Regions from separate parts of the Paenibacillus glycanilyticus genome, predicted to be linked through region 2. Evidence: predicted binding sites of a transcription regulator. Region 2 holds the regulator's gene; the other holds the start of a gene.
The links. Region 2 encodes CtsR, which represses protease genes until heat stress. Its sites were predicted from a motif close to ATGGTCAATAAAGGTCAAACA; they were not measured.

Region 1: clpP (ATP-dependent Clp endopeptidase proteolytic subunit ClpP) is a predicted target of CtsR. The motif match lies at 1,373-1,393, and genes of this name have one in related genera.

What each region holds. Positions count from the first base shown of each region.
Region 1 is NZ_CP195155.1:185,400-191,618, reverse strand. It holds gene ACR9FF_RS00995 (sugar-binding transcriptional regulator) at 1-972, opposite strand, end outside; tRNA gene ACR9FF_RS00990 (tRNA-Arg) at 1,220-1,294, shown strand; gene clpP (ATP-dependent Clp endopeptidase proteolytic subunit ClpP) at 1,466-2,047, shown strand; gene ACR9FF_RS00980 (HPr family phosphocarrier protein) at 2,187-2,456, opposite strand; gene whiA (DNA-binding protein WhiA) at 2,612-3,541, opposite strand; gene ACR9FF_RS00970 (gluconeogenesis factor YvcK family protein) at 3,549-4,535, opposite strand; gene rapZ (RNase adapter RapZ) at 4,548-5,432, opposite strand; gene ACR9FF_RS00960 (ROK family glucokinase) at 5,474-6,219, opposite strand, start outside.
Region 2 is NZ_CP195155.1:6,153,585-6,159,803, reverse strand. It holds rRNA gene ACR9FF_RS27865 (23S ribosomal RNA) at 1-651, shown strand, start outside; rRNA gene rrf (5S ribosomal RNA) at 727-843, shown strand; gene ACR9FF_RS27855 (CtsR family transcriptional regulator) at 1,481-1,942, shown strand; gene ACR9FF_RS27850 (UvrB/UvrC motif-containing protein) at 1,982-2,506, shown strand; gene ACR9FF_RS27845 (protein arginine kinase) at 2,571-3,608, shown strand; gene clpC (ATP-dependent protease ATP-binding subunit ClpC) at 3,612-6,065, shown strand.

The DNA.
Region 1 (6,219 bases), 790 kb from region 2:
ATCATTGTGCCCAAATTTCATAATGGCTGCTATGGCTTCGCCTTTGCTATGGCCGCCAGCCACTCCTATAACAACTTCAGTCTTCACAATATCCTCGAGTCGTAATCCTACCGTCTGCATTTTGTGAACAACCTCGCCGTTACGGTCGAAATAAAAACCGAAAGCTTCAGCCAATGCGCCATCCGCGGCCATCGCCTTCACCAGTTCAGGATTCAGCTTTCTGCGCCGGGCCATCACCATAGCGTCCCCGATCCCGTGTACGACGATTCGGGCACTCCGGACAACCTCGACTATATCGCGGATATTCGGTTCCTGCATCATGGATGCGTAGGCTTCGTCACCAAGATGATCCGGCACATGGAGCATCCGGTAATTGGCGCCAGTACGCTTTGCCATTGTGGATGCAATGGTATTGGCTTGATAATCGAGACTTTCGCCAAGTCCGCCTCTCGCCGGTACAAACCAGTTGTTCTTGAGTGGTGTCGTAGAAGTTAATTGGTTAGCTACCTGAGCGATCGTCGTTCCGCCGGTTACGGCCACGACATCGTTTGGCTCCATCACTTTGCGAAGCACCTGGCAGGCCGCTCTTCCAAGCTCCCGCTTCGACTGCTCCGACTCCTCGGAATCGCCTGCTACAACAATGACCTGCGATAATCCGAAGTGACTCCTGATCTTCTCTTCCAGATCGGACAAGCCGAATAACGTCTTGTAGAAGGGCTCCAATTGCTCAAGCAATTGCTTGCCCGCTTCACTGATCCGCATTCCCGCCGTATGAATCTCCAGCAGTCCCTGCGATTTCAGGAAATCTGTTTCCGCCCTCAGCACCCGTTCCGTCATCCCTAAGGAATTGGCGAGCGTCCTCCGGCCGATCAGATCGGACAACATCACTTGGCGCAATATCGAGTATCGCTTCTTCATCACGTCAAGCAAATCTGGGAGAAGCTGCTGCTGCAGCTCAATAATGTGACGCATCCTCTACTTTTCACTCCACCCGTCAATAGGCGTAATGGGCTTTCAGGGGATGGACGTTAAACGTCCCGCATACTCACTTTAAGTCCCACCTCTATTTTAGCTAAAAACAATTCACATGGCAAGTAAGCAATCGCCGATGAAAGCGTTTGTATTCACGATTTGCTCAAATTTATTTTTCTCATCTGTCTTGCTTTCTACAATACAATCGCGTATACTAAGTTTTGCTGTTGCTTTCTTATGCAAATATGCGCCCGTGGTCCAATGGATATGACGTAGGCCTCCGGAGCCTGAGATCTAGGTTCGATTCCTAGCGGGCGCGCCATTCAACTTTACCTTAACGCTATACATAAACAGGAACCGTCCTCGATGAGGACGGTTTTTTTGTTTTTCTCAAAAATTGAGTTTGACTATCTTTGACTTTTGTTTGATCATCCGCTAGAATGGGAATCAGTAATACCATCTTTGCTATTTTGAGGAGGGGACTTGGTTGGATATGAATTTCGTTCCTATGGTTATTGAACAGAGCAATCGCGGAGAACGCGCTTACGACATTTACTCCCGCCTTCTGAAGGATCGCATCATCTTCCTCGGGTCGGGCGTCAACGATGTGGTAGCCAACTCCATTATTGCTCAGATGCTGTTCCTTGCAGCAGAAGATCCTGAGAAAGATATTTCTCTCTACATTAACAGCCCTGGCGGATCCATTACGGCAGGCATGGCTATCTATGATACGATGCAATACATTAAACCCGATGTTTCGACAATTTGCGTCGGCATGGCGGCATCGATGGGCGCTTTCCTGCTCACGGCCGGTGCCATTGGCAAGCGTTATGCGCTCCCGAACAGCGAAGTGATGATTCATCAACCGCTTGGCGGCGCTGAAGGTCAAGCAAGCGATATCGAAATCCGCGCCCGCCGCATTATCAAAATGCGCGATAAGCTGAACGGCATCCTGGCTGAGCGTTCCGGACAACCTCTCGATCGCATCGAGAAGGATACCGACCGCGATTACTTCATGAGCGCGGAAGAAGCTCGTCAATACGGTCTGGTCGATAAAGTCATCGAGCGTATCTAACGCATAAATACAAAAAGCGGCTGAACATGGATTTCCATGAGCAGCCGCTTTTTTTGTCATTTTCTTAAAAATCAAAGAAAAAAGGACTATCCCATTGTCATTCAAAATGATGACTCGGGACACCCCTCTTTGTCGGTTCTTATTGGTTCTCCAGCTCTTCTTTGCTGACGAGCGCGACTAAAGCGTTTACAGCCTGTTCTGCATCCGAACCCTCTGCGCTGATATGAATCTCTGTGCCCGAGCTGATCGCAAGGCTCATGATACCCATAATGGATTTTGCGTTTACTTTCTTGTCGTCTTTCTCAACAAATACTTCGGAGGAAAATTTGTTCGCTTCTTGAACGAATAATGCGGCAGGTCTAGCGTGCAAACCTGTTTTAAGACGAACGACAACCGGTAGCCTTGTCATGGTAACCATACCCCCTATACTATAATAAGTCTGGCAATTTCGCTTCAGTGCTCAGCCTGACATGACTAATACCTTTAAAATGCAATGATACACCTTGCATAAGACTTTTTGTTCATATTATATCATTATACCATCTGATGCACTAGGTTAAAAGTTTAGCCGTTTCGGATTTTTTCCGCAAGTTCATCAATTTTCCGCAACCGGTGGTTAACGCCGGACTTGCTTACGGTCCCCTTCAGCATTTCCCCAACTTCCTTCAGGTTCATATCCGGATGCTGTAGCCTGATTTCGGCAACCTCTCTAAGCTTATCGGGAAGATTGTTTAATCCGATTTCCTTTTGCAGCAGCTTGATATTATCGATTTGTCTGACAGCCGCGCCAATCGTTTTGTTCAGGTTAGCCGTTTCGCAATTCACGATCCGGTTAACCGAGTTCCGCATGTCGCGCATAATGCGGACGTCCTCGAATTTGAACAATGCCTGATGGGCGCCAATAATGTTCAGCAGCTCGATAATTTTCTCGCCCTCTTTGATGTAGAACACAAAGCCTTTCTTCCGCTCGATACATCTTGCGTTTAGTCCAAACTTGTTGGCCAGCTCAACCAGCGCCTCGCAGTGCTCTTCGTACATCGACGAAATTTCAAGATGGTAGGAAGAGCCCTCCGGGTTGTTGACCGAGCCGCCGGCCAGGAACGCTCCGCGCAGATAAGATCGTTTGCAGCACGGCTTTTTGATGATTTCTTTATCAATACCCAAGTTAAACACAAAGCCTTCGGATACAATTCGCAGCTCACTTAGTATTTCCTGTACCTTCGTCGGAATTCTGACGATATATACATTATTTTTTTTGAGACGCATTTTCTTACGGACGAGCAGCTCCGTATGCACTTCAAAATGCTTTTTCACCAAGGAATAGATCCGGCGGGCAATTGCTGCGTTTTCAGTTGAGATGTCGAGGACGACTTTGCGGCTGGAGACGCTGACCGAGCCATTCATTCGAATGAGTGCGGACAATTCGGCACGTTCACAGCAGGTATCCGCCTCAACCATCGTCAGCTCTTTCTTCGTTTGGGCCGCAAATGACATCGCTTGTTCACCTCTTTCTTAACATCCAGTTTTCCACTAATTTATAAATATGATGACTTAGCCGCTCTGCGTCATGACGCAAAAACGTCCGGTACAGCACGAGACGATCGGATATAATCTCGTATCCCAACCGGTTTATTTCGTCTATATCCAGCTCTACCTGGGTAGAGCCCATTTCCGCATACTTTTCCGCCACCTCCGGAGAAATCTCCCCATCGTTGACCAGCACGTAATCGAAAAGCTTATGCCCGATATGGTCCTGCACGGCCTTGAGATGATCGCTGACCGAGTATCCATCCGTCTCGCCCGGCTGCGTCATCACGTTGCAGACAAACAGCTTTACAGCCGTTGATTCCACAATGGCCTTCGCTAGCTTAGGTACGAGCAGATTCGGAATAATACTCGTATACAAGCTCCCTGGACCAATCAGAATCGCATCGGCTTGTTCAATCGCTTCAATAGCCTCCGGAAGAGGCTCTACATTGTCGGGCTCTACGAATACCCGTTTAATCTTCTTACCAGCCTTCGGAATCATGGATTCCCCGACCACAACGGTACCGTCGGCCATCTCGGCCTTCAGCACGATAGCCCGGCCCGCGGCAGGAAGCACTCGTCCCCGCACGGCCAATACCTTGCTAAGCTCCCGTACGCCCGTAACGAAATCGCCTGCAATATCCGTCATCGCAGCCAGCATCAGATTACCCAGGCTATGCCCGGCTAATCCGGTGCCGCTGGAGAAACGGTATTGAAGCACTTCCGTCAATAAAGGCTCCGCATCCGCAAGCGCCATAATAACGTTGCGGATATCGCCCGGAGGCGGGATCTGCAGTTCGTTGCGCAGTACTCCCGAGCTTCCCCCGTCATCGGCGACCGTCACGATTGCCGTAATATCGAGAGGCTTCTCCTTAAGCCCCCGCAGCATCACCGACAAGCCGGTTCCGCCGCCTACCACAACAATTTTCGGCCGCCTTATAATTTTATGCCTATTCTGCATCCAATCACCCCGTCAATGCTTATCACGGTCAGCATCGCGGTGGCTGACGCGTACCCGTTCCGTATCGCTGCTGCCGAGCATGCGACCCAAATATTCTGCAATCGCAACCGAGCGGTGTTTGCCGCCCGTACACCCGATGCCGATAACGACCTGGCTCTTGCCTTCTTTGTGGTAAAGAGGGAGAAGAAACTGGAGCATATCGAGCAGCTTGGTCAGGAAGGCTTGCGTCTCCGGCCATTTCATCACATAATCGTACACTTCCGGGTTTTGCCCGGTATTAGGGCGCAAATGATCCACGTAATGCGGATTAGGCAAAAAGCGCACGTCATAAATCAAATCGGCGTCGATCGGAATGCCGTATTTGAACCCGAAGGAGGTCACATTCACCGAAAGGCTGTTATTCTCCAAGTTCGTAAACCGGGAAATGATACGCTCCTTGAGCTGTGCCGGCTTGATATTGCTTGTATCAATAACCTGCGAAGCCGAGCCCTTCAAATCCTCCAGCATTCTTCTCTCGTTGCGGATGCCTTCAAGCGGCATGCCCTCCGGAGCAAGCGGATGACGACGGCGGCTTTCCTTATAGCGCTGGACGAGCACCTCGTCCGTTGCGTCCAGGAACAAAATTTCGCAGCTGATCGTGAAATGCTCTTTGATAAAGCTTAAAGATTCCGATAAGGCGGTAAAAAATTCACGGCCCCTAAGGTCAATCACAAGGGCTACTTTGCCGATTTTGCCATTCGACTGCTCAATCAGCTCTGCGAATTTAGGGATAAGCACCGGCGGTAAATTATCAACGCAGAAAAAGCCCAAATCCTCAAGGCTCTGTACGGCAATCGTCTTGCCCGCGCCAGACATCCCTGTAATGATAACAAGCTTTGACATCGCTCCCGTTTCCATAGCTGTCCCCTCTCTCCCCATCGTAACGCTGTCCATACTCATTAGGAACGCAAGATAAGACCCGCCGCGCCTACAACGCCCGCGTTATTGCCAAGCGTAGCCGCAACGATCTTCACGCCTTCTTGTGCTTCCTTCTGGGTATATTTCTGGAATACCTCGCGAATTTGGTCGAACAGGAAGTCGCCTGCTTTCGACACGCCGCCGCCGATAATAAAGCACTCCGGATTCAATACGACAGCCATCAATGCCATCGATTTGCCAAGGTAGTACGCAGCGCGGCTAACGATACGCGAAGCAACCTCGTCGCCTGCTTTCGCGGCGTCGATAACGTCTTTCGCCATAATGTCTTCTACTGTCGACAAGACGGTACGGTCTCCGCGCTCAACAGCGTCCTTCGCCATGCGGATAATACCCGTAGCGGAGGATACCGACTCGAGGCAGCCCATTTTGCCGCAGCCGCATTGAATCGCTTCCAGATCGGGAACAATCGCGATATGACCCAGCTCGCCGGCCATGCCCGCAAAGCCCTCTACGATTTTGCCGCCGATAATAATACCGCCGCCTACGCCGGTACCCAGTGTATAGCAGACGCAGTTATCGATGCCTTTGCCCGCTCCAGCCCATGCTTCGCCAAGCGCGGCAACGTTTGCGTCATTATTAACGAGGACTTTAACTTGAAGCTCCTTCTCGAGATATTCCTTCAAATGAACATTCTCAATCTTCAAGTTGCCCGAAAATTTCACAATACCGTTCGGAATATCAAGGAAGCCGGCGATCCCTACGCCAA
Region 2 (6,219 bases):
AGTTTGACTGGGGCGGTCGCCTCCTAAAATGTAACGGAGGCGCCCAAAGGTTCCCTCAGAATGGTTGGAAATCATTCGGAGAGTGCAAAGGCATAAGGGAGCTTGACTGCGAGACCAACAAGTCGAGCAGGGACGAAAGTCGGGCTTAGTGATCCGGTGGTACCGAATGGAAGGGCCATCGCTCAACGGATAAAAGCTACCCTGGGGATAACAGGCTTATCTCCCCCAAGAGTCCACATCGACGGGGAGGTTTGGCACCTCGATGTCGGCTCATCGCATCCTGGGGCTGAAGTAGGTCCCAAGGGTTGGGCTGTTCGCCCATTAAAGCGGTACGCGAGCTGGGTTCAGAACGTCGTGAGACAGTTCGGTCCCTATCTGTCGCGGGCGCAGGAAATTTGAGAGGAGCTGTCCTTAGTACGAGAGGACCGGGATGGACGTACCGCTGGTGTACCAGTTGTTCCGCCAGGAGCACCGCTGGGTAGCCAAGTACGGACGGGATAAGCGCTGAAAGCATCTAAGCGTGAAGCCCCCCTCAAGATGAGATTTCCCAATTAGTAAGACCCCTTGAAGACGACGAGGTTGATAGGTTCGGGGTGGAAGCACAGCAATGTGTGGAGCTGACGAATACTAATCGGTCGAGGGCTTATCCTACTACAGCTTAAGATAATTCAAACTTTCGCATCCAGTTTTCAAGGTGCAAACCCTTGAATAAGCCAAAAGCTTACGTTTGGTGGCGATGGCGGAGGGGAACCACGCGTTCCCATACCGAACACGACCGTTAAGCCCTCCAGCGCCGATGGTACTTGGACCGCAGGGTCCTGGGAGAGTAGGACGTCGCCAAGCAATGAAGAGCCTGTCGCATTACGCGGCAGGCTTTTTGTTTCTGCATAGTTATCAACGGTTCATCCACAACCTGAACAGCTGATCCACATTGGGATCAAGCTGCTTTTTTGTTTTGCTATCCACATGTGAATAGTCACTCAATTACAACTTATCTGTATTTTGTTGATGAAGTTGTGTATAAATCGTGAAAATCCCCTAATTTACGCATGATTTCGGTCTGGATAACTGAATAACCCCGTGGATAGACAACGGCCGCCTGCCCAATAGTTGCCGACTTCCCTCCTTATCCTGTTTATAAACTCCCTGCATTTGTTTAATAACAATATAGAGCCTTTAGCTTGCTCGACTTTAAGCGCACCGTTTATGCACAAATGTGAGTAGTCCGTGGATGAACGGCTTAAAAGACAGCTGCAGCTGCGCGTTAATGCGGAGGACTGTGTATAAATCGCATCCAACCGCACCATGCTAGATAATGGCGATAGTTTGATTGTTAAATTATCTGAAAATTGAAATTCCATGTATTGACCTTTCCTGATTTTTGCGTATAATAAAGTTAAAGTCAAAGAAAGTCAAAGTCAGTTGGGGCAGCATTTCCACAAATGCATCCACAGCTCATGTCGCCAGGAGGTTGGTAAATTTGCGTAACATTTCCGATCTCATCGAGCAGTACTTGAAGCAGATGTTGCAGGAAAGCCCGGAAGGCGCCGTTGAAATTCAACGCAATGAACTGGCAGACAAGTTTTCCTGCGTTCCGTCGCAGATCAACTATGTAATTAGTACCCGGTTCACTTTGGAGAAGGGATACATGGTTGAAAGCAAGCGCGGCGGCGGCGGTTATATCCGCATTCAGCGGGTAGATTTGCCGGCGCTTAAGACGATTCAATTCCATATCCATCAAACGATTGGCGATTGCGTCGAGCAAAGCGTGGCGGAGGGGCTGATTTATCAGATGGAGGAGGCAAGACTAATTACGAAACGGGAAGCGAACCTGCTTCGGGCCGCGGTTGACCGCGAGACCATTGCTGTCAAGCTGCCGCTTCGCGATGAGATCAGAGCCAGATTATTACGCTCCATGCTGATATCTTTATTAGCCAAATAAGCGCCTGAGAAGGTTACACCGGAAGGGAGGGGATTCGGCTTGATTTGCCAAGAATGCGGCAAGAAGCCGGCAACGCTTCATTTTACGAAAATCGTGAACGGTGAAAAAACCGAATTTCACATCTGTGAATCCTGTGCGAGGGAACGGGGAGAAGGCATCCCCGGCGCTCCAAACGGGTTCTCTATTCACAGTCTGCTGTCGGGCCTTCTCGATTTTGATCCGAGCAGTACTAACGGCGTGAACAGCGCCAAGCAACAGCAGATGATCCGCTGTGACAACTGCGGGTTAACGTATACGCAATTCAGCAAGATCGGCAGGTTCGGCTGCAGCAACTGCTACCGTCAATTTACCGAGAAGTTAGATCCTCTGCTGAAACGTGTACATGGCAATACGGTCCATGTCGGTAAAATACCGAAGCGTTCCGGCGGCCAAATTCAGTACAAGCGAGAGATTGAGCAATTGCGGCGGGATTTGCAAAGCCGCATCGAACGAGAAGAATTTGAAAGCGCGGCTCAGATTCGTGATCGAATCCGCGAGCTGGAGCGTAAAATAGTAGAACTGTAAGGCGCACGAAGGAGGTTTACTCTTGGCTAGTCATCGTTTCTCTGAGCAAGCGTTAAGCGATTGGATGAAGGGAGTTGGACCTGACTCGGATATCGTCATTAGCAGCCGAGTACGCATTGCGCGAAACTTGAGGCAGTTTCCATTCCCGATGCTTGCCACCAATCAGCAGTCGCTTGAGGTCATGAATCAGCTTACTGCAATAGGGCAATCCGGCAAGCTGGATCCGGTAGGACATTTCGAAACGATTATTTTATCGGAGCTAAGCGAGCTGGAAAGACGGGTATTGGTGGAGAAGCATCTGATTAGCCCTAATCTGGCAAACGAGTCACGCGGAGGGGCGATCATTCTAAGCGAGAACGAATCGGTCAGCATCATGATCAACGAAGAGGATCATCTTCGTATTCAGTGCCTGTATCCGGGCTTTCAAGTCAAGGAGGCTTGGACGCTGGCGAATCAGATCGATGATATTTTCGAGGAAGAAACCAATTACGCGTTCGACGAGAAGAGAGGATATTTAACCACTTGTCCGACGAATGTGGGAACGGGAATACGAGCATCCGTTATGATGCATTTGCCGGCGCTTGTGCTTACGCAGCAGATTAACCGAATTTTATCGGCTGTCACGCAGGTCGGCCTCGCTGTCCGGGGAATGTATGGCGAAGGCAGCGAAGCGCTGGGGAATCTGTTCCAGATATCGAATCAGATTACGCTGGGACAGACGGAAGGCGAAATCATCGATAATTTGCACGGGGTAGCCAAGCAGATTATCGAGCACGAGAGAGCAGCCCGCCAAAGGCTGATGTCCGAGTCACGGCTTCGAATTGAGGACCGGGTAAGACGCTCTTACGGCATTTTGTCTTATGCGGCGGTGATGGATTCCAAGGAATCCGCGCAGCGGCTGTCCGATGTAAGGCTAGGCGTCGATCTGGGGCTTCTGGATCACGTCACGAGCCAATCTTTGAATGAATTAATTGTAATGACTCAGCCCGGGTTTCTGCAGCAGACGTTCAACGAGAAGATGAGCGCCGATCAGCGGGATTACCGCAGGGCCGAATTAATCCGCAATCAATTGCGGAGTCAAACCGAGCATGGGGGTGCATGAAACATGATGTTTGGACGATTTACGGAGCGAGCGCAAAAGGTTCTTGCCTTGGCGCAGGAGGAAGCGGTTCGTCTTGGTCACAATAATATTGGTACGGAGCATATTTTGCTCGGCCTTATTCGCGAAGGGGAAGGCATTGCAGCAAAGGCATTAATCGGGCTTGGTCTTGGACTTGAGAAAATTCAGGACGAAGTGGAGGCTTTGATCGGTCGCGGTCAAGAGCAGCCTACTAACATTGCTTATACGCCTCGCGCGAAAAAAGTTATCGAGCTGTCGATGGACGAAGCAAGAAAGCTTGGCCATACGTACGTAGGCACGGAACATATCCTGCTTGGTCTGATTCGCGAAGGAGAAGGCGTAGCAGCCCGGGTACTGAACAACCTTGGCATCAGCCTGAACAAAGCGCGCCAGCAAGTCCTGCAGCTTCTGGGCAGCAGTGAAGCGGTATCCAGCAGCCATGGCTCTCCATCCAATGTGAGCACGCCAACGCTGGACGGCTTAGCCCGTGACCTGACCGCTTATGCCCGCGAGGGTAATCTGGATCCGGTTATTGGCCGCAGCAAGGAAATCGAGCGCGTTATTCAAGTGCTCAGCCGCCGTACCAAGAACAATCCCGTTCTGATCGGCGAGCCGGGCGTAGGTAAAACCGCCATTGCCGAAGGTCTTGCCCAAAAGATCATCGCCAATGAAATTCCGGAGACATTGCGCGACAAACGCGTTATGACGCTGGATATGGGCTCCGTTGTAGCCGGTACGAAGTATCGCGGCGAATTCGAAGACCGCTTGAAAAAAATCATGGATGAGATCCGCCAAGCCGGCAACATCATCCTGTTCATCGATGAGCTTCATACGCTGATCGGTGCAGGCGGCGCTGAAGGCGCGATTGACGCCTCCAATATTCTGAAGCCTGCGCTTGCCCGCGGCGAGCTGCAGTGCATCGGCGCAACAACGCTGGATGAGTACCGCAAATACATCGAGAAGGATGCCGCGCTGGAGCGCCGTTTCCAACCGATTACGGTCGACCAGCCGTCGCCGGAAGAGGCCATCCAAATTCTTCACGGCCTGCGTGACCGTTATGAGGCTCACCACCGCGTAAAAATTACGGATGATGCAATCGTGCAAGCCGTGAAGCTGTCCGATCGTTACATTACGGACCGGTTCCTGCCGGACAAAGCGATCGATCTGATCGATGAGGCAAGCTCGAAAGTGAGACTTAACTCGTATACGGTACCGCCTAATCTCAAACAGCTGGAGAACCGTCTGGAGGATATCCGCAAGGAGAAAGACGCGGCGGTTCAAAGCCAGGAATTCGAGAAAGCGGCAGCCCTTCGCGACACGGAGCAAAAAATTCGCGAAGAGCTCGACGTAACGAAGAACCAATGGAAGGAAAAACAAGGCCGCACCGATTCCGAAGTAACGCCTGAAGATATCGCGCAGGTTGTGGCAAGCTGGACGGGGATTCCGGTCAGCAAGCTGGCGGAGGAAGAAACCGAGCGTCTTCTCAAAATGGAAGACATTCTGCATGACCGCGTAATCGGCCAAGAAGATGCGGTTAAAGCGGTATCGAGAGCCATCCGCAGAGCGCGTGCAGGCCTCAAGGATCCGAAACGCCCAATCGGCTCGTTCATCTTCCTTGGTCCTACCGGGGTAGGTAAAACTGAGCTGGCCCGCGCACTCGCGGAAGCGATGTTCGGCGACGAGAACGCGGTTATCCGCATCGATATGTCGGAGTACATGGAGAAACACTCCACGTCCCGTCTCGTCGGAGCGCCTCCGGGATATGTCGGCTACGAAGAAGGCGGTCAGTTGACCGAGAAAGTACGCCGCAAGCCATATTCCGTTGTCCTGCTCGACGAAATCGAGAAGGCGCATCCGGAAGTATTCAACATCCTGCTGCAAGTGCTGGAAGACGGCCGTCTGACCGATTCCAAAGGCAGAGTGGTTGACTTCCGCAACACGCTGATCATCATGACCTCGAACGTAGGCGCGGATCAAATCAAACGCAATTCTTCGCTTGGCTTTACAGCCGTGCAGGATTCGGGCCGCGAGTTCAATCAAATGCGGGATAAAGTGATGGCAGAGCTGAAGAAGAGCTTCCGTCCGGAGTTCCTGAACCGGATCGACGAGACGATCGTGTTCCACTCGCTGGAGCAAGAGCATATCGCTCAAATCGTTACGCTGATGTCCGAAGAGCTTCGCAAACGGCTGCGCGAGCAAGAGGTGGACTTCGTTCTCACCGATGCCGCCAAGGCGTTCCTTGCGAAGGAAGGCTTCGATCCGCAATACGGTGCGCGTCCGCTGCGCCGTGCGATTCAGAAGCATATCGAAGACCGGATCTCGGAGGAGCTCTTGCTTGGCAAGATCCGCAAAGGCGATTCCTTCACGATAGACGAGAAGGACGGCGAGCTGACCGTTAACAAATCCGAAGCTGTCTCGGAAGAGCCGGCTGCAAAATAAGCAAGGATCAACCAGGCTGCCTGAGCGAGGACTCCCTCGCCGGGCAGCTTTTGTTTTATTCGATCTATTTGACAATGAGAATCATTATCGTATATGCATGAAGCAATGATGTTTTAGCGATGAAGGTTTTAAACATAGAAGCTTGGGAAGATGG